DNA from 3 places in the Yersinia hibernica genome. Region 3 is predicted to be linked to each of the others. Evidence: predicted binding sites of a transcription regulator. Region 3 holds the regulator's gene; each other region holds the start of a gene.

Region 1 (8,159 bases), 1.1 Mb from region 3:
ATGCCAATACATCGCGAATAGTGAAGAAGTTATTCAGTGATTTCGACATTTTTTCTTTGTCAATCATCACCATACCAGAGTGCATCCAGTAATTTACATAGGGGCCATCATGGGCGCAGGTTGACTGCGCGATTTCATTTTCATGGTGGGGGAACATCAAATCAGAGCCACCGCCGTGAATATCAAAATGCGCTCCTAACTGCTTACTATTCATTGCGGAACATTCAATATGCCAGCCTGGGCGGCCTGGCCCCCAAGGTGATTCCCAGCTAGGTTCACCGGGCTTGGACATTTTCCACAACACAAAATCCATTGGATTGCGTTTAACATCAGCGACTTCAACGCGAGCTCCCGCCTGCAACTGATCCAAATCCTGCCGCGACAACAGGCCGTAATCCGGGTCACTTTCAACGGAGAACATAACATCGCCATTAGAGGCCACATAAGCATGGTTGCGGGCGATAAGTCTTTCTGTTAGTTCAATAATTTCCGGGATGTGATGGGTGGCGCGCGGCTCTAAATCTGGACGTTCCAAATTCAGTGCATCAAAATCTTTGTGCATTTCAGCCAACATCCGCGTGGTCAACTGCTCACAAGTTTCATTGTTTTCAATTGCGCGTTTGATGATTTTATCATCAACATCAGTGACGTTACGGACATACGTCAGTGAGTAACCTAAATAGCGCAAATAACGCGCAACGACGTCGAAAGCGACAAAAGTACGCCCATGCCCAATGTGACACAGGTCATAAATAGTGATCCCGCATACATACATACCTATTTTACCGGCATGAATAGGCTTGAATTCCTCTTTTTGGCGACTCAGTGTATTAAAAATCTTTAGCATCGGGACATTCCGTGGTTTTTTGTTTTTGCAGTACGCATGGTTAAATAGGATATCATCAGATGATGCGGTAAATCAGCCCCGATACTGCACTTTTTCGCCTATAAAGGCGGCGTTTCGAGTGCTGACTCAATCTCGCAGATATGATATAAGAGCCGTCTAAAGAGTTACGACTCATTTGTGAATACACTTATTACACTAGCAGGAATATTATTATGGTCACTTTTCATACTAATCACGGCGATATCGTCATCAAGACCTTCGCGGATAAAGCGCCAGTTACCGTTGAAAACTTCCTGAACTACTGCCGTAAAGGTTTCTATGATAACACTATCTTCCACCGTGTTATCGATGGTTTCATGATCCAAGGTGGCGGTTTTGAACCGGGCATGAACCAAAAAACAACTGACGCCCCGATTAAAAACGAAGCCAACAACGGCCTGAAAAACACCCGTGGCACCTTGGCAATGGCGCGTACTAATGATCCACACTCTGCCACTGCTCAGTTCTTTATTAACGTTGCTGACAACGACTTCCTGAACTTCCGCTCAGAACGCCCAGATGGTTGGGGTTACTGTGTATTTGCTGAAGTCACCGAAGGCTTGGACGTGGTTGATAAAATCAAAAACGTTTCTACCGGTCGTAGCGGCATGCATCAAGATGTACCTAAAGAGGATGTCATCATTAAAAGCGTGACTGTCAGCGAGTAATGACAGCTTGATGAGCACACTTTTTATTGCTGATTTGCATCTTAGCATTCAGGAACCGGCAATCACTGCCGGTTTCCTGCATTTTATCCAACGTGATGCTATTCATGCTGATGCGTTATATATCCTGGGCGATTTATTCGAGTCCTGGATTGGCGATGATGACCCCGAGCCACTGTATCGGCAAGTCGCTGCGGCATTAAAATCCCTGCAACAACAGGGTGTGCCCTGCTATTTCATTCACGGCAACCGCGACTTTCTGCTCGGTAAACGCTTTGCAATTGAAAGCGGCATGACCTTGCTGCCGGAAGAGAAAGTAGTCGAGTTATATGGCCGTAAAATAGTTATTTTACATGGCGATACCCTATGTACTGATGATGCTGACTATCAGCATTTTCGCCGCCGGGTACACAACCCAATTATCCAAAAATTATTTCTGTGGCTACCGCTGCGCTTTCGCTTGCGCATTGCCGCTTATATGCGCAATCAAAGCCAGCAAAATAATAGCGGTAAATCGCAGCTGATTATGGATGTCAATCCGCAAGCTGTGATTGATACTTTCGAGCGCAATCATGTTAATTGGATGATTCACGGGCATACCCATCGCCCTGCGGTGCATAATGTAAAATTAGCCGAAGCAACAGCGCACCGGGTTGTTTTAGGCGCTTGGCATGTCGAGGGTTCAATGGTCAAAGTCACTCAAGAGCATGTCGAGCTGATTAAATTCCCGTTTGAATCAACTTGCAGCCAATAATTACCCCACTCTTTTTCATTATCTTCATACAAAAAAACCAATAAAACCCACCAAAAGCCGCGACGCAACCGTTTTCCTCGCCTTTAGCTCATGATATGCTCTACGCCCTCTTCGCCAGTGACAATTCATATAAAGTTGTTCTGGCCGACGCTTGCGCAATCACAGGAGCTTTACACCCATGGGAGCCAACCTCGATTCGGCTTATGCAGCCGGGGTTAAAATCGCTATCGTAATGGGGTCCAAGAGTGACTGGGCCACCATGCAATTCGCCGCCGACGTGCTCACCACGCTCAATGTTCCGTTCCATGTCGAAGTCGTTTCTGCTCACCGCACCCCGGACAAACTGTTCAGTTTTGCCGAGCAAGCCGATACCAATGGCTTGCAGGTCATTATTGCCGGCGCGGGCGGTGCTGCTCACCTGCCGGGCATGCTGGCGGCCAAAACGCTGGTGCCGGTCTTGGGTGTACCGGTGCAAAGTGCGGCCTTAAGTGGTGTCGACAGCCTGTATTCCATCGTGCAGATGCCGCGCGGAATCCCGGTGGGAACACTGGCAATCGGTAAAGCCGGTGCGGCAAATGCCGCCTTACTGGCCGCCCAAATACTGGCGCTGCATGATACTGAATTGGCCGCACGTCTAGCGGATTGGCGTAAAAATCAAACGGATGAAGTGCTGGATAATCCTGATCCGAGGGATGAAGCATGAAGCCAGTTTGCGTATTAGGCAACGGTCAGTTGGGCCGCATGCTGCGCCAGGCCGGTGAGCCGTTGGGTATTGCTGTTTATCCGGTAGGGTTAGATGCCGAACCTGAAGCCGTGCCCTATCAGCACAGCGTGATTACCGCCGAGATTGAGCGCTGGCCAGAAACCGCCTTAACGCGCGAGCTCGCCACCCATACCGCGTTCGTTAACCGCGATATTTTCCCGCGTCTGGCTGACCGCCTGACTCAAAAACAGTTACTCGATAGCCTGAATTTGGCCACCGCGCCCTGGCAATTACTGGCCAGCGCCAGTGAATGGCCGCAAATTTTCACCACACTAGGTGAATGGGCGATTGTGAAACGCCGAGTGGGGGGGTATGACGGCCGTGGTCAGTGGCGTTTACGCGCCGGTGAACAAGCGAGTTTGCCAGCAGATGCTTATGGCGCCTGTATTGTCGAGCAGGGCATTAACTTTTCCGGCGAAGTTTCATTGGTCGGCGCTCGCAGTTATCAAGGTAAATCAGTGTTTTACCCACTCACTCATAATCTGCATGAAGATGGCATTCTGCGCATGAGTGTGGCGCGGCCTCAGCCAGATAGCCGCTTGCCCGCTAATCGATTACAGCAGCAAGCTGAAAAAATGCTATCAGCCATTATGGATGAGCTGAATTATGTTGGTGTGATGGCGATGGAGTGTTTTATCGTCGGCGACAATTTGCTTATCAATGAGTTGGCCCCCCGGGTGCATAACAGTGGTCACTGGACCCAAAATGGGGCGTCCATCAGCCAGTTTGAGCTGCATTTGCGCGCTATTTTGGATTTACCACTGCCGACACCGGTGGTGAATACTCCATCGGTGATGGTCAATCTGATTGGTACGCCGCTGAATACCGCATGGCTGTCCCTGCCCTTGGTGCACCTGCATTGGTACGAAAAAGAGGTGCGTGAGGGGCGCAAAGTGGGCCATTTGAATTTAAATGACCCCGATGGCGCAGCATTAAGCACGGCATTGGCCGCATTAGCCCCGTTGCTACCCGCAGAATATCAAAACGCCCTGCATTGGGCGCAAGAGAAGCTGTAATTGATACGCGGGCCGCTGATTCCGCCCGCGTTACCGCTCTAATCGGTGTAATGACGGAACAAAGCCCGCCCCCGCAGCAATCTGGCCCCTAGCCAGCCACCGCACAGTGACAACAACAGCGCGGCCGCCAGTGGCAACAGCCACCACATTACCCAGTTAAGCTGCCATGGGAAATCAAATACTAAGCGCTGTAATGCCCAAAGGGCGGCTTCTGCACCCATGGCAGCAGCCAGCCCCGCCACCAACCCCAAGAGGGCAAACTCCCACCACAATGTGCCGCGCAGTAAGCGTTTACTTGCTCCTAGAGTGCGATAAACCACCAACTCCTGCCGGCGCTGGCGCATACCTACCTGTATCTGGGCCAATAACAGTAACGTGCCACAGATAATCACCAATACCACCATGACTTCCAGTGCCCGGCTAACCTGCTGTAATACCTGCCCGACCTGTTTTAGCATCGCGCCGATATCCAGCAAACTGAGGGTTGGGAACTGGCGGTTTAATTGCGTCAAAACCGCGCCATCCCCCTGATAGCGGAAACTGGTCAGCCAGGTTTGTGGCTGGCCATCCAGCGCACCCGGCGGGAAAATAAAGTAAAAATTAGGGCGCAAACTTTCCCAATCGACCTGGCGAACACTGCTCACGGTGGCACCAAATGACTGAGTATCGCCACTGAATGTCAGTTTATCGCCGACTTTAATCCCCAGCCGGTCAGCAATTCCCTGCTCGATGGACACTTCATCTGCTTTGGGCGGCCATTGGCCTGCGGTGAGAATGTTATGAGCTGGCAAATCTTGCTGCCAGGTCAGATTCAGCTCCCGATTAACCGCTTCACCACCGGGGGCATCCTCGGCAATCCGCTCGGTCGCCAGTTGCTGATTAATTTCAGACAAGCGAACCCGGACGATAGGATAAAAAGTCGATGGGATTATCTGATGTTGGGTCAGGAACTCCGTGACTTGCGGCACCTGCTGCGGCGTCATATTCAATAAGAAATAATTCGGGCTATCGGCGGGCAACTGTTGTTGCCAGCGATCCAGTAAATCTCCGCGCAATACCAATAATAAGGCTAACAGCATGAATGACAATGAGAATGCCGCCAGTTGAGTCAATGTCATCCATGGTTGGCGCAATAACCGGTTGATAGCCAGGCGCAATGATAAGCGGGTAAATGTCAGGCGGCGTAATAGCAATAATCCGCCCCAGCCAATCACACCTAACAGCAACGCCAAGACCAGCATGCCGCCGAGGATCGCCCATAACAGCGAATTCCCGCCCATCAGTAAGGCCAGCAGCCCCACGACGATGATAATCATCACCGGAATAAAATAGCGCAGCGGCCAAACATTGGCGCTGACATCACGGCGCAATACCCGCAGGGGTTGCGTCGCCAGCAATTGCCGATAGGGGCGAATTCCCACCAGCAACGAAATTAATATCAGCGATCCCATTGACCATATCCATGGCCATAAACCCGCAGCCGGTAAAGCTGCCGGCAATACCGGGGACAACAAGCGGATTAAGATTTTCTCGAACAATAGCCCAATGACGCTGCCACACAGGCCCGCCAGCACCAAAACAGAGAGCCATTGGCCGATGATCAACCGCCGTAAAGCACTGCGCCCGGCCCCCAATGTTTTCAGCACCGCCACTAAATCATAGCGGCTGCGGCAATAATGCCCCATCGCCACGGCAACCGCGGCAATTGATAGCAATAAGGTCAATAACGCCGATAGCAACAAGAATTGCTGCGCACGTTGTAGCGATTTCCCCAGCGCGCCGCCGGATTCTTGCAGGCCATACCAGCGCTGGTCTGGCTTCAATTGCGGGGCCAGCCAATCACTAAATTGAGTGATAGCTTCCGGCGAGCCTGCAAACATATAGCGGTAGCTCAAGCGGCTACCCGGCTGGATTGCACCGGTTTTTTCGACATCCGCCAGGTTGATTAAAACACGCGGCGCAGTCTGGAATGGGTTAAAACCGGAATCAGGCTCTTGAAGCACTTCACCAATGATTTTCAGTGAAGTATCACCGACTTCCAAGCTATCGCCGACATTAACCCCAAGCAGCGCCAGCAATCGCGGGGCCACCAGCGCAGTTCCCGGTTCCAGTTTGGCCTCGGCCGGTAAGGTTTCCAGCTTGCCATACAGCGGATAAGCTAAGTCCGTGGCTTTCACATCGGCCAGTTGCGGGCGGTCACCGGCATAGGTCATCGTCATAAATGACAGCTGGCGGCTGACAGACAGCCCCTGCTGCTGCGCTTCCAATAACCACCCCTCAGGGGCGGGATGGGAAGTTCTTAGCACCCGATCACCGGCTAAAAAATCACGACTTTGCTGACTAAGTCCTTGCTCCATCCGGTCACTAATGCTGCCCAGCGCCAAGACACACGCCACCGCCAGGGTTAATGCCAGCCAGACAATCAGCAGTGAGGGGGAGCGCCATTCACGCCAAAACCAGCGCCAAATCATGCTTCCTCCCACAATTTACCGTCTTGTAGCCGCAGCCGACGCTGGCACCGGCCAGCCAGTTGTACATCATGGGTCACCAGAATCAGCGTGGTGTCATAGTCGCGGTTAAGGGAGAATAACAAATCAGCAATACGGTCGCCGGTGTGCCGGTCAAGATTACCGGTGGGCTCATCGGCAAATAATATTTTGGGCCGACCGCTAAACGCGCGGGCCAGCGCCACGCGCTGCTGTTCGCCGCCGGAGAGTTGGGCCGGCAGATGCTGCAGGCGCTTCTCCAACCCGACCTGTTTTAATAACTCAATGGCATGGATTTTACTGTCGCGATCATTTTCACCGCGGAGCAATGCCGGGAGTTGCACATTTTCCAGCGTATTGAGGGTCGGCACCAACATAAATGATTGGAACACAAAACCGACATTTTTGGCCCGCAGTAACGCGCGCCCCTCTTCATCCATCGCGGTCAAAGATTGGCCGAGTAAGCTCACCTCACCACTGCTGCCATCATCAAGGCCAGCCAGGATCCCCAACAAGGTTGATTTACCTGAACCGGACTCACCAATCAGCGCAATTGTCTGAGCGGGTTTGACAACCAGCTCAACTCCGGTAAGGATGGAGAGCTGTTGCTCACCCTGACCGACGTGTTTATTAAGATGATGAACTTCAAGAACGTTTTCCGCTGGCATCTTCCCTTCCTATTGCTGTTGGGATTATTCAGTTTGCGTGCCGCCGCAACCGATACACTTTTGATTCTCGGCGACAGTTTAAGCGCCGGTTACCGCCTGCCAATTGCCCAAGCATGGCCCTCACGGCTGGATAAAACATGGCAAGCCACCCCAGCATTACCCAAGGTGGTTAACGCCAGTATCAGTGGTGATACTGCGGCACAGGGCTTAGCCCGCCTCCCCGCCCTGCTGCAACAGCATCAGCCGCGCTGGGTGTTGATTGAACTGGGTGCTAATGACGGCTTGCGCGGTTTCCCCACTGCAGATATTGAGCGGGATCTTAGGCAAATTATCACTCTAATCAAACAAGCAAAAGCGCAACCTTTATTAATGCAAATCCGTATTCCGCCCAATTATGGTCGCCGCTATACTGATGCTTTTACCGCCATGTATCCACAGCTGGCACAGCAATTCAACATTCCACTGGTGCCATTCTTTATGGAACAAGTTGCTGTAAAGCCCGAGTGGATGCAGGATGATGGCTTACACCCTAACGCCGAGGCCCAGCCTTTCATTGCCGATTGGATGGCGCAACAACTCCAGCCGTTAGTAACCAATAAGTCTTAGTTAACCACTTGTTTAGATAAATAGAATCACTCACTAGGTAAAGTTATGCAAAAAGCAGTATTAATTACCGGTTGTTCCAGCGGTATTGGCCTGATTACGGCGCAAGACTTAAAAAACCGCGGTTACCGCGTGCTGGCGGCCTGCCGTAAACCCGAGGATGTGGCCAAGATGGCGCAATGGGGCCTGGAGGGGATTGAACTGGATTTGGATGACAGCGCCAGTGTCGAACGAGCGGCGGCGCAAGTTATCGCGTTAACCGCAGGGCGTTTGTATGGTTTGTTTAACAATGGCGGCTTTGGGTTATACGGGCCATTG
Region 2 (8,159 bases), 1.4 Mb from region 3:
CGTGGGTTCAGCACTGTATGGCGGGTTATCGCTTGCCGGAACCCACTCGTTGGGCGGATGCTATCGCATCAAACCGCCCGCAATTTCAGCGTTGGATATGGAAAAATCCTGATTTTCTTGGCAAACATAGGGATATGATTTAATTTCGGGTACACTGCCGCGCAGATAATGAATAATGAGAACTCATCATGATACGTAATCCGATTCATCTACGTCTCGAAAAGCTGGAGAGTTGGCAACACCTGACTTTCATGGCCTGCCTGTGCGAGCGGATGTATCCCAACTATCAGCAATTTTGTCTGGAGACCGAGTTCGGTGACCCGGCCGTTTACCGACGTATTCTGGATCTTATCTGGGAAACATTGGTGGTCAAAGACGCTAAGGTCAATTTTGATAGCCAGTTAGAGAAATTGGAAGAGGCAATTCCCTCCGCTGATGACTATGCTATCTACGGCGTATATCCGGCTATTGATGCGTGTATTGCATTGAGTGAAGCTATTCATTCGCGTTTGAGTGGTGAAACATTAGAACACGCCATTGCTATCAGTGAGACGTCAATCCGCACTGTTGCGATGTTAGAAATGACATTAGCCGGTAAAGAAATGACCGATGAAGAGCTGAAAATCTTGCCCGCAATTGAAGAAGAGTGGGATATCCAATGGGAGATTTTCCGCTTGTTAGCAGACTGCGAAGAGCGCGACCTTGATCTGATTAAAGGGTTACGATCTGACCTACGGGAAGCGGCTGTAAGTAACATTGGCATAAATTTAACGCAATAAGGCAAGAAAACGTGATTTAACGCCTGATTTGTCACGTCTTAAGGCTTCACATCTGCCCCCTGTCTGTTCTACATTTGGGGGGCGAAAAAAAGTGGCTATCGGTGCGTGTATGCAGGAGAGTGCTGTCAATCGGCATATCCGTCGCACTTGATGCTTTGCAAACGATAAACACACTGTAAGGATAACTTATGAATAAGACTCAACTGATTGACGTAATTGCGGACAAAGCGGACCTTTCTAAAGCACAAGCAAAAGCTGCTCTGGAGTCCACACTGGCGGCAATTACCGAATCTCTGAAAGACGGTGATCCAGTACAATTGGTTGGTTTCGGTACTTTCAAAGTAAACCATCGTAATGAGCGCACTGGCCGCAACCCACAAACCGGTAAAGAAATCAAAATTGCTGCAGCTAATGTGCCAGCGTTTGTTTCTGGTAAAGCACTGAAAGACTCTGTTAAATAATAGTGTGTCAGTGAAAATAATAGACAGGGGGGTGGCAAAGCCCCTTTTGTTTATGCGGCGGGTGCTGATGTCCCTCGGTTTAGCCTTAGGTCTCAGCGCCTGTAGCAATCATTCCAGCCCTCCCCAATTCAGTGCCAGCGGCTATATCGCAGATAGCGGCGTGGTTCGCTTGTGGCGTCAGGATAATGCACAGCAGCAACCACAAGTGCTGATGAGTGTCTACAGCCCCTATTCTGGGGATAACACCCGCGTGACTTTCTACGAATATCAAAATGGTGTGTTACGGGAAATCCGGCGCAATGACTTGGGCTTGGCGCCACAAAGTGTTGAATTACGTTTTGATGAGCAAGGGCAGGTGAGTTTTATGCAACGCCAGTTGGCAACACGGCGCGAGCAACTCTCTGCGGATAATATTGCGGTTTATCAATTGGAAGCCAAGCGAATTCTCGAGTTGAGCAGCGCACTGCGTGCTGGCAAAATCAGCTTAATTCAGGGGCGTTGGCAGGACGGCATAGTGACGACCTGTGCTGGGAAAACGTTACGCCTGAGTCTGGATGATAATGCGCAAGCATGGTTAAGCAAACGCGGCGCAAACAGTGCAGAAGCTTTAGGGGTCGCGTGGTTGGATTCACCGGAAGGTCAGCAATTATTATTGGTGGCTAATCAGGACTTTTGCCGCTGGGAACCTAGCGCGGGCAGTTTGTAATATCAATATAAAGGGCACAGCGCACTGTACCCTTTGAAAGTGATAGTTTTTATCTCTAGCGCGAGTTATTTTCCGCGCGCAATCGCCCGATAGCCAATATCTTTACGGCAGAAAGCGCCATCCCACTGAATACTCTCAGCAAGTTGATAGGCATGTTGCTGTGCTTGAGCGACAGTGGCACCGAGTGCCGTGACACACAATACGCGCCCCCCGCTAGTGACAACATTATGCTGGTCATCCAGCTTGGTGCCGGCGTGGAATACTTTCCCGTCAGTCACTTCTTGCTGGGGTAAGCCATGAATAACATCACCTTGGCGATAATCAGCCGGATAACCACCGGCGGCCAGCACCACACCCAGTGACGGGCGTTCATCCCACTCGGAGGTTTTCTCATTCAACTTGCCCTGTGCCCCGGCGAGACAGAGCTCAACCAAGTCTGAACGCATCCGCAGCATGATGGGTTGAGTTTCTGGATCACCAAAGCGGCAGTTGAATTCAATGACTTTGGGTTGCCCATCAGCAGAAATCATCAAGCCGGCATAGAGGAAGCCGGTATACACATTGCCTTCCGCCGCCATACCGCGCACGGTTGGCCAGATGACCTGGTCCATGACGCGCTGATGAACTTCATCAGTCACCACTGGTGCCGGGGAATAAGCCCCCATGCCGCCAGTATTCGGGCCGCTATCACCATCACCAACACGTTTATGGTCTTGGCTGGTGGCCATCGGCAACACGTTTTTGCCGTCAACCATGACAATAAAACTGGCTTCTTCACCCTCTAAGAACTCTTCCACCACGATACGATGGCCAGCATCACCAAATGCATTGCCCGCCAACATGTCATGCACCGCAGTTTCCGCCTCTTCCAGTGTCATGGCGACAATCACGCCTTTACCGGCAGCCAAACCATCGGCCTTAATCACTATTGGCGCGCCAATCTTGCGAACATAGGCTAAAGCCGGTGCTACCTCGGTAAAGTTTTGGTAAAACGCGGTGGGAATATGGTGGCGAGCCAAGAAATCCTTGGTGAAAGCCTTGGACCCCTCTAATTGCGCTGCCGCTTGCGTCGGACCAAAGATGGTCAGGCCAGCCGCGCGAAAAGCATCAACCACACCGATAACCAGCGGTGCTTCTGGGCCAACGATGGTTAAGCCGATATCGTGGCTCTGCGCAAAAGCCAGCAAACCCGCGACATCGGTGGCGGCGATATCCACATTCTCGAGGGTTGGCTCCAGCGCCGTACCAGCATTACCTGGCGCGACATAAATTTTATCCGCTAAAGGTGACTGCGCAGCTTTCCAGCCCAGCGCATGCTCACGCCCGCCATTACCAATAATTAAAATATTCATTTGAATGACTCCGTTAAGCGGTTTAATTAATGACGGAAATGGCGCATGTCGGTGAAGATCATAGCAATACCGTGTTCATCCGCGGCAGCAATAACTTCATCATCACGAATTGAGCCGCCCGGCTGGATGACGCAAGTGATGCCCACGGCTGCCGCAGCATCAATACCATCGCGGAACGGGAAGAAAGCATCAGAGGCCATGGCGGAACCCGCCACCTGCAAACCTTCGTCGGCCGCTTTGATGCCCGCTATTTTAGCGGAATACACGCGGCTCATTTGGCCTGCGCCTATGCCGATAGTCATATTGTCGCGCGCATAAACAATGGCGTTGGATTTAACGAACTTAGCCACTTTCCAGCAGAACAGCGCATCGCGCAGTTCTTGCTCGGTGGGCTGGCGTTTGGATACCACGCGCAGGTCTGCGGCGATCACCATACCCAAATCGCGGTCTTGCACCAACAAACCGCCATTAACGCGCTTGAAGTCCAGACCGGCAGTGCGGGCTTGCCACTGGCCACAAGTCAGCACGCGGACATTCTGTTTGGCGGCTAGCAGCGCCAGGGCTTCAGCACTGACTGAGGGGGCAATAATCACTTCAACAAACTGGCGGCTGATAATGGCACTGGCGGTTGCGGCATCCAGCTCACGGTTAAAGGCGATAATGCCGCCGAAAGCTGATGTTGGGTCCGTTTTATAGGCTTTGTCATAAGCCGCCAGTAGGGAATCAGCAATCGCCACGCCGCATGGGTTGGCATGCTTGACAATCACACACGCGGGTTCGCTAAATTCTTTTACACACTCAAGTGCCGCATCGGTATCGGCAATGTTGTTATAGGACAGTGCCTTGCCCTGCAATTGTTGTGCAGTGGCCACGGAGGCTTCTTTCACATCTTCTTCTATATAGAAGGCGGCATGCTGGTGGCTGTTTTCACCGTAGCGCATATCTTGCTTCTTAATATAGTTAAGATTCAGAGTGCGGGGGAAGCGGCCTGAAGGTTGTTCAGTGTCACCATAATAAGGTGGCACCAGCGCGCCGAAGTAGTTGGCAATCATGCTGTCATAAGCGGCGGTGTGTTCGAAAGCTTTAATCGCCAGGTCGAAACGGGTGGGATAAGTCAGTGAGCCGTCATTCTCATCAAGCTCGGCAATAATGGCCGGATAATCACGGCTCTTAACCACAATGGCAACATCTTTATGGTTCTTGGCGGCGGAGCGCACCATGGTTGGGCCACCGATATCGATATTCTCAACCGCATCTTCCAGTGAACAATCAGGGCGGGCTACCGTCTGAGCGAATGGATATAAGTTCACGACCACAATATCAATTGGCTGAATGTCATGTTGGGCCATGATGCCGTCATCCTGACCGCGGCGGCCTAAAATGCCGCCATGCACTTTGGGATGCAAAGTCTTAACGCGGCCGTCCATCATTTCCGGAAAACCGGTGTAGTCTGAAACTTCCGTGACTGGCAAACCAGCATCAGCCAGCAGACGGGCAGTCCCACCCGTGGAAAGTAACTCGATACCACGTTGTGAAAGTGCAGTGGCGAATTCGATGATCCCGGCTTTATCAGAGACACTGAGTAGGGCGCGGCGGATTGGGCGGCGTTGTTGCATGGTTTTATCCCTTGGCTTTGGAGTCGCAGTTGTTCTTCACAATCAATTAATAGAGCGTTACGTGGATCTCTTCTATCTATATAGCGCTATAAAGAGAAGAACAGATTCAGATAACGTCCCAACTTTGCCAATGAGGTTACGTTTTTCAACGCGGGGAATTGTAGCGAAAACGATTGCGCGATGCTCGTCAATTTTGAGATCAGATTTAATCTGTGGATAAGTTTGTGTACAACCGGGTATAAGGCGGGGTTTTGCTGTGGAATGCAGCAAACAGTCATTTTTATTGAAATTAGCGGTTGCGGGCGGCGGAGAACTCCCTATAATGCGCATCCATCGAGACGGCACACAACGAATCAAGTAGTTAAGTGACCGGCAAAGAGAACAGAGAAATTCAACGAAATTAGTAGTTGACTCTGAATGAGGAAAGCGTAATATGCGCACCTCGCGTTACCAACCACGGGTTGCTAACGCACTGCTCTTTAACAATTTATCAGACAATCTGTGTGGGCACTCGCAAGACGATATCAAAGCCTGTTTCGGCAGGCAGAAATAATCAAAGTCTTGAAGAGTGACCAAAGCAGTACACATTTGAACTTCGGTTCGAATGCATATTTGCAGAAAGTAATCTTTGAGCATCGCCATTTCGATGGCAAATCAAACAAATCTTAAATTGAAGAGTTTGATCATGGCTCAGATTGAACGCTGGCGGCAGGCCTAACACATGCAAGTCGAGCGGCAGCGGGAAGTAGCTTGCTACTTTGCCGGCGAGCGGCGGACGGGTGAGTAATGTCTGGGAAACTGCCTGATGGAGGGGGATAACTACTGGAAACGGTAGCTAATACCGCATGACGTCTTCGGACCAAAGTGGGGGACCTTCGGGCCTCACGCCATCGGATGTGCCCAGATGGGATTAGCTAGTAGGTGGGGTAACGGCTCACCTAGGCGACGATCCCTAGCTGGTCTGAGAGGATGACCAGCCACACTGGAACTGAGACACGGTCCAGACTCCTACGGGAGGCAGCAGTGGGGAATATTGCACAATGGGCGCAAGCCTGATGCAGCCATGCCGCGTGTGTGAAGAAGGCCTTCGGGTTGTAAAGCACTTTCAGCGAGGAGGAAGGCATAAAGGTTAATAACCTTTGTGATTGACGTTACTCGCAGAAGAAGCACCGGCTAACTCCGTGCCAGCAGCCGCGGTAATACGGAGGGTGCAAGCGTTAATCGGAATTACTGGGCGTAAAGCGCACGCAGGCGGTTTGTTAAGTCAGATGTGAAATCCCCGCGCTTAACGTGGGAACTGCATTTGAAACTGGCAAGCTAGAGTCTTGTAGAGGGGGGTAGAATTCCAGGTGTAGCGGTGAAATGCGTAGAGATCTGGAGGAATACCGGTGGCGAAGGCGGCCCCCTGGACAAAGACTGACGCTCAGGTGCGAAAGCGTGGGGAGCAAACAGGATTAGATACCCTGGTAGTCCACGCTGTAAACGATGTCGACTTGGAGGTTGTGCCCTTGAGGCGTGGCTTCCGGAGCTAACGCGTTAAGTCGACCGCCTGGGGAGTACGGCCGCAAGGTTAAAACTCAAATGAATTGACGGGGGCCCGCACAAGCGGTGGAGCATGTGGTTTAATTCGATGCAACGCGAAGAACCTTACCTACTCTTGACATCCACAGAACTTAGCAGAGATGCTTCGGTGCCTTCGGGAACTGTGAGACAGGTGCTGCATGGCTGTCGTCAGCTCGTGTTGTGAAATGTTGGGTTAAGTCCCGCAACGAGCGCAACCCTTATCCTTTGTTGCCAGCACGTAATGGTGGGAACTCAAAGGAGACTGCCGGTGATAAACCGGAGGAAGGTGGGGATGACGTCAAGTCATCATGGCCCTTACGAGTAGGGCTACACACGTGCTACAATGGCAGATACAAAGTGAAGCGAACTCGCGAGAGCAAGCGGACCACATAAAGTCTGTCGTAGTCCGGATTGGAGTCTGCAACTCGACTCCATGAAGTCGGAATCGCTAGTAATCGTAGATCAGAATGCTACGGTGAATACGTTCCCGGGCCTTGTACACACCGCCCGTCACACCATGGGAGTGGGTTGCAAAAGAAGTAGGTAGCTTAACCTTCGGGAGGGCGCTTACCACTTTGTGATTCATGACTGGGGTGAAGTCGTAACAAGGTAACCGTAGGGGAACCTGCGGTTGGATCACCTCCTTACCTAAAGATACGCATTGCGCAGTGTCCACACAGATTGTCTGATAGAAAGTAAACGAGCAAGAGCACCTGTTGATGTTGTGAGTATTGACTCACAATGACACAAGAAACGATTAAGATTTTATCATTTAGTCGGAATTTCCTGTGTCCCCATCGTCTAGAGGCCTAGGACACTGCCCTTTCACGGCTGTAACAGGGGTTCGAATCCCCTTGGGGACGCCACTCCGATAATGTGTGAAAGACATTATCAACCGGTTCTTTATGAACTGAAAATAACTTAAAGATGACTTTAACAAGTCGTGTTTAAGATATTGCTCTTTAACAATCTGGAACAAGCTGAAAATTGAAACATGACAGCTGAAACTTATCTCTCCGTAGAAGTGCTGAGATAAGGATTAACCTGTCATAGAGTCTCTCAAATAATCGCAATGCGACGATGTCGAAAGACACCTTCGGGTTGTGAGGTTAAGCGACTAAGCGTACACGGTGGATGCCTAGGCAGTCAGAGGCGATGAAGGGCGTGCTAATCTGCGAAAAGCGTCGGTAAGGTGATATGAACCGTTACAACCGACGATACCCGAATGGGGAAACCCAGTGCAATTCGTTGCACTATTGCATGGTGAATACATAGCCATGCAAGGCGAACCGGGGGAACTGAAACATCTAAGTACCCCGAGGAAAAGAAATCAACCGAGATTCCCCCAGTAGCGGCGAGCGAACGGGGAGGAGCCCAGAGTCTGAATCAGTTTGTGTGTTAGTGGAAGCGTCTGGAAAGTCGCACGGTACAGGGTGATAGTCCCGTACACAAAAATACACTTGCTGTGAACTCGATGAGTAGGGCGGGACACGTGACATCCTGTCTGAATATGGGGGGACCATCCTCCAAGGCTAAATACTCCTGACTGACCGATAGTGAACCAGTACCGTGAGGGAAAGGCGAAAAGAACCCCGGCGAGGGGAGTGAAATAGAACCTGAAACCGTGTACGTACAAGCAGTGGGAGCACCTTCGTGGTGTGACTGCGTACCTTTTGTATAAT
Region 3 (8,159 bases):
TCGGTGACCTGCAACGTTCCATCGATTTCTACACCAAGGTATTAGGGATGCGTTTACTGCGTACCAGCGAAAATACCGAGTACAAATACTCGCTGGCATTCGTCGGTTACAGTGATGAAAGTGAAGGTTCAGTGATTGAGCTGACCTATAACTGGGGCGTTGATAGCTACGAAATGGGCACTGCATTTGGTCATCTGGCGCTAGGTGTTGATGATGTTGCCGCCACTTGTGACCAAATTCGTCATGCCGGGGGCAAAGTGACCCGCGAGGCAGGCCCGGTCAAAGGCGGTAATACTATTATTGCTTTTGTTGAAGATCCCGACGGCTACAAAATCGAGTTAATCGAAAATAAAAGCGCCGGACACGGCCTTGGAAACTGATTAACCCCAAGGCACCACAAAGGTGCCTTTTTCTCATCGCGATATCCCCCTGCATCCCGCGCCAAAATTTGACATAATACGTGCTGAATTCGCTGAAGATAAGAAACTGATGGCAGATAAAAGTGACATTAACGCCCTGAGTGGCCGTTTTCGTGGGTATTACCCAGTAGTAATTGATGTAGAAACCGCCGGCTTTAATGCTAAAACCGATGCATTATTAGAAATTGCCGCCGTCACCTTGCAAATGAACCAAGAGGGTTGGTTACTGCCAGATGAAACACTGCATTTTCATGTAGAACCGTTCGAAGGGGCCAATCTGCAACCTGAAGCACTGGCGTTTAATGGGATCGACCCCACTAACCCGTTACGTGGTGCCGTCAGTGAACATGATGCTTTACATGCTATTTTTAAAGCTGTTCGCAAAGGACTGAAAGATAAAGGCTGTAACCGCGCAATTATCGTCGCGCATAATGCCCATTTTGATCACAGTTTTGTGATGGCGGCGGCCGAGCGCGCCAACTTGAAACGCAATCCATTCCACCCGTTCGCCACTTTTGACACTGCGGCCCTCAGTGGGCTAGTTCTGGGGCAAACAGTGTTGGCAAAAGCCTGCCTGACGGCCGGTATTCCGTTTGATAGTAGCCAAGCGCATTCCGCTTTATACGACACAATGCAAACAGCAAAATTATTCTGTGAGTTAGTCAATCGTTGGAAAAAACTGGGCGGTTGGCCAGTACCTGCGGGTGAGTCAGAATAATCTAGCACCAGAAAAAATAGACATTTCACGATAAAAAAAGGTGGCCTGCTAGCCACCTTTTTGTTGGTTGCACTGACCTACCCGCACATTACTCTGCTGCCGGTTTTTCTTCTTCAGTCCGGTATTTATCCGCTGTTTCTTTCAGCAACTGTTGCAACTCACCACGCTGATACATTTCCATCAGAATGTCGCAACCGCCAACCAATTCGCCATCAACCCACAACTGAGGGAATGTTGGCCAGTTAGCGTATTTTGGCAACTCAGCACGGATATCTGGGTTTTGCAGAATATCAACATAAGCAAAGCGTTCGCCACAAGCGGATAACGCCTGTACAGCCTGAGCAGAGAAACCGCAGTTTGGCAGCTTAGGTGAACCCTTCATATAAAGCAGGATGGGGTTTTCTGCTATCTGGCGCTGAATTTTATCAATCGTCGTCATTTCTTGCTTCCTCAAGCCATTTTGTGGCTACAATACTGAGAACCTATTCATTAGGGCTATTTTATTATTGCGTCCGGCCTATTGTAGCGACTGCCACGACTGGAATAAAACGCCATCTTTTGCAGGGGCTTTACTCTGTCAGCAAATGGTTATACTGTCAGCTACAAATATGTGCATTTAGAATAACATTTTTGATCCCCACACTTCATTATTATCTTCATTGTGGGATGGCAAAAATATCGAGTGGCTAACCCGTTGACGTATGGTTGATTTAAGGCCGTTAGCCGTGTAAAAAAGCGACAATTGCGACGCCATTAACGTTTTCTCACAATATCGATTAGAATCCTGTCGCTCTCTGCTTTTTTATATCCGAAGTTTCAGCAATACTGTGACTCTTCATATTCATTTCAGGGCCAAGGTGGGTAGCGTTATTATGCGTTTAATACTTACGCTGTTTGTGCTGCTGTTTACCCAGTTATTTCTAAACCTCGCGCACGCGTCACCGCAGGCTCACGTCTCGGCTGAGCAAAAGAAAGGTCAAATCAGTCAAGCCAGCGCTGATGAGCGTAAAAAACGCAAAGCTGATAAAAATATCAAAAAAACTAAAGTTGATAACAATAAAGCCACCAGTAAAAACATCACAAATAAAACAACCGCCGCCACTGCCAGTAAAACCATAAAGAAGAAAGCACAAGCGGTCAGTAAACCCACCAATAAGAAATTAAATAGCAATAAAGCAATGGCGAATAAAGCATCTCATATTAAAACTACCGCCAATAAAAAAGCCTCCGTTAGCAAAAAAGAAAAAGTCGCTTATGGTCGCCAGCGAAATAAAGCTCAAGGTAAAGCCAATACTGAATTAGCGCTAAATAATAAAATAAAGCTCAGCCCTGCTCATAAAAAACGCTACCAACACGCCAAACAGACTGCAATGAGTAAACTGATGAAGCAAGTCGGTAAACCTTATCGCTGGGGCGGTAGCTCCCCTAATACCGGTTTTGATTGCAGCGGGCTGATTTATTATGCCTATAAAGATGTCATCAGGATAAAAATGCCACGTACCGCTAATGAAATGTATCATTTACGTGATGCAGCACCGGTGAAACGCGCTGAATTAGAAAGTGGTGATTTAGTGTTCTTCAATATTGCCAACCGTGGTGTTGCTGACCATGTTGGGGTTTATTTAGGCAACGGAAAGTTTATTCAGTCCCCACGAACCGGTGAAGAAATTCGCATTAGCATGATGGATAATGACTATTGGCAAGATCATTATGTCGGCGCTCGCCGTGTCGTAACACCGAAAACCATCCGCTAATCGCATCACCACACCCGATAGGCTTATCGGGTGCCATTCCCCATTAATCTGTGTGGTTATACCTGTTATTCCTGCCGAAAGTTGTTAAAATTAATACCCACAACAAAAATACAACAATTACGATTTTAACCGCCCCTCACCTTTCTTAGCGCTGGCTAATGATTGAATTTGAGGAGCAAACACCCTGAGCAACCCCGAAAGGAGAGCGCGATGTCTTTTGAATTACCGGCATTACCTTATGCACAAAATGCACTGGAACCGCACATTTCTGCTGAAACGCTGGAATACCATTACGGCAAGCACCACAACACCTATGTGGTCAACCTCAATAATCTGATTAAAGATACCGAATTTGCGGGTAAAACCCTGGAAGAGATAGTCAAAACCTCCAGTGGTGGCATCTTTAATAATGCGGCCCAAGTCTGGAATCACACCTTTTACTGGCACTGTTTGTCACCCAATGGGGGCGGCGAACCGACAGGCAAAATTGCCGCTGCCATTCAGCAATCTTTCGGTTCTTTCGCTGAATTTAAAGCACAATTTACTGATGCCGCAGTGAAAAACTTTGGTGCGGGCTGGACGTGGCTGGTCAAAAAAGCGGATGGCTCCCTAGCCATTGTCAGTACATCAAATGCAGCAACACCGCTGACGACCCAAGATAAGCCGCTGTTGACGGTGGATGTATGGGAACACGCTTATTATATTGATTATCGTAATGCGCGACCAAAATACCTGGAGAACTTCTGGGCTTTGGTTAACTGGTCTTTTGTTGAGCAGAATTTAGCTTAATCGCGGCGCAATAATTAAGGGCGGGTAAACCGCCCTACTTATCACCGGCATGCAGGTGAATTAATTCATTACCGCCACGAAGCTAAAGACAATAATCATTGCCAGCGCACCAACAGTGGTAATTAGCGACATCTTCAGATTGGTATCCATAAAAACTCCTCAGCCGGTTAATTTTAGTAGGGAAAAGGCACACAATGAGTGCGTCAAATCATTTTCCCACAGTTAGGGAAAAAAATCTTGTGCTCATTACGCACTTTATAACATTGATTAGCGCTTCCACTTTTCCTCCAGATCAGACAAAATTCGCAGTTCATAACTGCATACTGACTAATAACATCCAATAAATAGGCTCAGACCACCATCTGACTTCGCTCGCCAGCCCACTATCGTGTTGCTGTCTGAGCGGTATTCGAGTCATGCAGGCAAACGATTAACATAATACTTACCTGCTGTAACAGGTGAGCTTAGGAGTCATTTTTTCTATGGCAACGATTAAAGATGTGGCCAAACACGCGGGTGTGTCCACCACCACCGTTTCGCACGTTATCAATAAAACTCGTTTCGTCGCCGAAAATACCAAGGCCGCTGTGTGGGCGGCCATTAAAGAGCTGCATTATTCACCCAGCGCGGTGGCCCGTAGCTTGAAAGTCAATCACACCAAATCCATTGGCTTATTGGCGACATCCAGTGAAGCACCCTATTTTGCTGAAGTGATCGAGGCAGTTGAAAATAGCTGTTATAGCCAAGGTTACACCCTCATTTTATGTAACTCACATAATAATCTGGATAAACAAAAAGCCTATTTGGCCATGCTGGCACAAAAACGTGTCGATGGATTATTGGTGATGTGTTCTGAATATCCGGAACAATTACTGGGAATGTTGGAAGATTATCGCAATATCCCTATGGTGGTGATGGACTGGGGCACTGCTCGTGGCGATTTTACCGACTCGATTATTGATAATGCTTTCGAAGGCGGCTATTTAGCCGGTCGTTATCTTATCGAGCGCGGTCACCGCGATATTGGCGCTATTCCTGGTCAATTATCGCGTAATACCGGGGGGGGCCGCCATCAGGGCTTTTTGAAAGCCCTGGAAGAAGCCAATATTCCATTACGTGATGAGTGGGTGGTGCAAGGCGATTTTGAGCCGGAGTCTGGTTATAAGGCTATGCACCAAATTCTGACACAAAAACATCGTCCGACGGCCGTGTTCTGTGGTGGCGATATTATGGCAATGGGCGCAATATGTGCTGCGGATGAACTGGGCCTGCGAGTGCCACAAGATATTTCAGTGATCGGGTATGATAATGTGCGCAATGCCCGCTATTTCTCACCGGCGCTGACCACCATTCATCAACCCAAAGAGAGATTGGGTGAAATGGCTTTTGCCATGTTACTCGACCGTATTGTCAGTAAACGCGAAGACCCGCAAACCATTGAAGTCCATCCGAAACTGATAGAGCGCCGCTCTGTTGCTGATGGCCCCTATCGCGATTATCGCCGTTAAGCTTCCCCTGCCGGTAGCCCCACAGGTTACCGGCAGCTCATCCTGCCGCTCCCGGCGTGCCATCATTATCATCTTTTAGCCACTCATCATTTAGCGTGACACTGTCACCCAGATAATCCAGCATCCATGCTAAGGCTGGGGAATGATTATGCTGCTCCCAGGTCAAACAACACGGGCTGTCCGGCAGGGGCTCTGTCAGTGTTAATGCCGCCAATTTTCCTTGTTGAATCAATGGTGACACCATATGGGCCGGAACCATTCCGATACATAACCCTTCACACAAGCAGTCTATTCCCGTCGCCCAATCCGGTGCGACTAACCGCTGCTGATTATCCAATGTCCAGGTATCCCGTTTAGGTAAATTTCGCGCGGTATCCTCCAGGCACAAAGAGGGATAAGGCCGCAGCTGGTCATCATTAATAGGCCCGGTTAATTGGGCTAAAGGATGATTGACACTGACCACACAATGCCAGCTCAAAAAACCCATGTCACGAAACACAAACCGCCCACCCACCGGGATAGCACGTGTTGCCCCAATAGCCATATCAGCTTGCCCATCCACCAGTGCATCCCAGACGCCGTTAAACACTTCATAACGCACCCGCAATTCGATATCCGGGAAATGACGATAAAAATCCTGCACTAAACGGCGACTGCGCTGTGGTTTGACGATTTTATCAATCACAATATTTAATTGCCCGCGCCAACCATTCGCGACTTGCTGGCACTGACGGCGTGTGTCATTCATTTTTTTGATAACATCGCGGGCTTCTTTGATAAAAACTCTGCCTGCCTCCGTCAATTCTACGTCGCGATGACGCCGCGTAAATAAAGAGACCGCCAGCCACTCCTCTAATTGTCGTACAGTATAACTGACCGCGGACGGCACCCGGTGCAATTCTTGAGCGGCGGCACTGAAACTCCCGGTGCGAGCGACCGCATCCACCACATCCAATGAATATTCTGACCACATGTTTTTTTGCCTCAGCGAAACGCAATAGTGACTATCAAATTTTTTGATAGCATGTCGCAAATATTACCGTTTCACAACCGAATATCTCTGCGGCTAGAATGCCCCCCGCACTAAATTCCTAATGATAAAATGGCTAAAAGTAGTCAATCACCTGCAAAAAAATGATAAAGAGAAATAAAGAATGAAAACGTCTGCAAGTTTCATGTTCTACCTTGCCGGTTTAAGCATGTTGGGATACCTGGCGACCGATATGTATTTACCCGCCTTTGGTGCCATGCAACAAGAGTTACAAACCTCCGCCGGCTCTATCAGTGCCAGTCTCAGCATTTTTCTCGCCGGTTTTGCTATCGCCCAGCTTATCTGGGGGCCAGTCTCGGACAAATTAGGCCGTAAACCCGTGTTGTTAGCAGGGTTGGGTTTATTTGCTCTGGGTTGTCTGGGAATTTTATGGGTTGAAACGGCAACACAGTTACTGATCCTGCGCTTTATTCAGGCAATCGGAGTCTGTTCTGCCGCCGTGAGTTGGCAAGCATTAGTCGTAGACCGTTATCGCGACGGCAAGGCCAACCGGGTATTTGCGACCATTATGCCGTTGGTGGCACTATCCCCTGCGCTGGCCCCATTGCTCGGCGCATGGTTATTAAACCACTTCAGTTGGCGGTCAATTTTTGTGGTTTTATTGATAACGACATTGCTATTACTGATCCCAACCGCATTGCTGAAAGAACGGAAAAAAACCACGCCAAACCCTGCGACCCAAAGCAAAAGTGCCATGAGCTTCTGGCAATTGCTGAAATTCCCGGCGTTTAGCGGCAACGTGATGATGTTCGCGGCCTGCAGCGCAGGATTTTTCGCCTGGCTAACAGGATCACCGTTTATTTTAGGTGATATGGGCTATAGCCCGAATATTATTGGTTTGAGTTATGTCCCGCAGACATTAGCTTTCCTGTTGGGTGGATTTGGTTGCCGCAGTGCGCTGAGCCGGATTAAGGGTAATACACTGCTGCCGTGGCTACTGAGCGGTTATGCTATCAGCATGATTGCGCTTTATCTGATAGCCACCTTGACCACACCAACACTGGTTACCCTACTTATTCCTTTCTGCTTAATGGCGCTTGTGAATGGTGCCTGCTACCCTATTATCGTGGCAAATGCATTAATGCCCTTTCCAGCGAATACAGGCAAAGCCGCAGCACTGCAAAATACGCTGCAACTGGGCTTGTGTTTTATTGCGAGCATGATGGTGTCGGCCTATATCAGCCAACCCTTACTCGCAACCGTGACCGTCATGCTCTCGACGGTCATTTTGGCGGCATTGGGTTATGGCATTCATTGCTACGCGTTAAGGAAAGAAAAAAGCCATACTAACAATAATGACTATAATTGCGCGGAGTCATAATTCCCAATAGAAATAGTCACTAAGGCGCATCAATGCCGGGTACGATTTATTATTGAGAAAGCATCCCGGCAAGCCTATACTCGATTTAACCGATTAGAATACCATTAAAAAAAAGCATTATCTTAAGCACTTTCTGGATGCGTGGATTGCGTCACATTTACACTTATGGATGAGTCACCCTAAACCCAAGCGTAATTAGGGTATCTTCTTAATCTTCCTCTTTTACTCAACGTTATTGAGGTTGCAGCCAGGCAGTAAGCGAATGACAGATGGGTTAAACCCATGTTGCTCAGCGCTTAGATTGGCACTCTGAATGAGAGCCGCAAACACCACTGCGACGTCAAGTACAAAGGGTATATCCGTAATGGATACCAGACACCAACTTTATTGGTATGTATTCGCGTGTGTCATTTAGTTACGCGGGTCATAAGTCAGAAGAAAGTGATGGAGAAGCTATGAGTTCATCCTGTATAGAAGACCAGAGTATTCAAGAAAACCCGTGGTTTCGCATTGTTCAAGAAATGCTGAACCGGGCTGATATTGAAGTCAATGGCTCACGCCCCTTCGACATTAGAGTTAATAACCCAGACTTCTTTAAG

What was found. The regulator PurR, encoded in region 3, represses purine synthesis genes. The targets are predictions, from matches to a motif close to CANGCAAACGTTTGCNTG.
Positions count from the first base shown of each region.
Region 1: the regulator PurR is predicted to act here: its motif matches at 2,367-2,384, upstream of purE (5-(carboxyamino)imidazole ribonucleotide mutase).
Region 2: the regulator PurR is predicted to act here: its motif matches at 5,077-5,094, upstream of purH (bifunctional phosphoribosylaminoimidazolecarboxamide formyltransferase/IMP cyclohydrolase).

Region 1 covers NZ_CP032487.1:2,812,258-2,820,416, forward strand. The annotation lists gene cysS (cysteine--tRNA ligase) at 1-847, opposite strand, end outside; gene ppiB (peptidylprolyl isomerase B) at 1,060-1,554, shown strand; gene D5F51_RS13365 (UDP-2,3-diacylglucosamine diphosphatase) at 1,565-2,305, shown strand; gene purE (5-(carboxyamino)imidazole ribonucleotide mutase) at 2,484-3,008, shown strand; gene purK (5-(carboxyamino)imidazole ribonucleotide synthase) at 3,005-4,084, shown strand; gene ybbP (putative ABC transporter permease subunit YbbP) at 4,123-6,555, opposite strand; gene ybbA (putative ABC transporter ATP-binding protein YbbA) at 6,552-7,238, opposite strand; gene tesA (multifunctional acyl-CoA thioesterase I/protease I/lysophospholipase L1) at 7,209-7,844, shown strand; gene D5F51_RS13395 (SDR family oxidoreductase) at 7,890-8,159, shown strand, end outside.
Region 2 covers NZ_CP032487.1:341,814-349,972, forward strand. The annotation lists gene nfi (deoxyribonuclease V) at 1-143, shown strand, start outside; gene D5F51_RS01610 (YjaG family protein) at 189-779, shown strand; gene hupA (nucleoid-associated protein HU-alpha) at 968-1,240, shown strand; gene D5F51_RS01620 (DUF1481 domain-containing protein) at 1,293-1,946, shown strand; gene purD (phosphoribosylamine--glycine ligase) at 2,012-3,298, opposite strand; gene purH (bifunctional phosphoribosylaminoimidazolecarboxamide formyltransferase/IMP cyclohydrolase) at 3,325-4,914, opposite strand; rRNA gene D5F51_RS01645 (16S ribosomal RNA) at 5,582-7,124, shown strand; tRNA gene D5F51_RS01650 (tRNA-Glu) at 7,268-7,343, shown strand; rRNA gene D5F51_RS01655 (23S ribosomal RNA) at 7,585-8,159, shown strand, end outside.
Region 3 covers NZ_CP032487.1:1,694,212-1,702,370, reverse strand. The annotation lists gene gloA (lactoylglutathione lyase) at 1-380, shown strand, start outside; gene rnt (ribonuclease T) at 490-1,137, shown strand; gene D5F51_RS08040 (Grx4 family monothiol glutaredoxin) at 1,226-1,576, opposite strand; gene D5F51_RS08035 (C40 family peptidase) at 2,010-2,891, shown strand; gene sodB (superoxide dismutase [Fe]) at 3,102-3,680, shown strand; gene cydH (cytochrome bd-I oxidase subunit CydH) at 3,741-3,830, opposite strand; gene purR (HTH-type transcriptional repressor PurR) at 4,163-5,188, shown strand; gene punR (DNA-binding transcriptional activator PunR) at 5,226-6,161, opposite strand; gene punC (purine nucleoside transporter PunC) at 6,343-7,560, shown strand; gene cfa (cyclopropane fatty acyl phospholipid synthase) at 8,016-8,159, shown strand, end outside.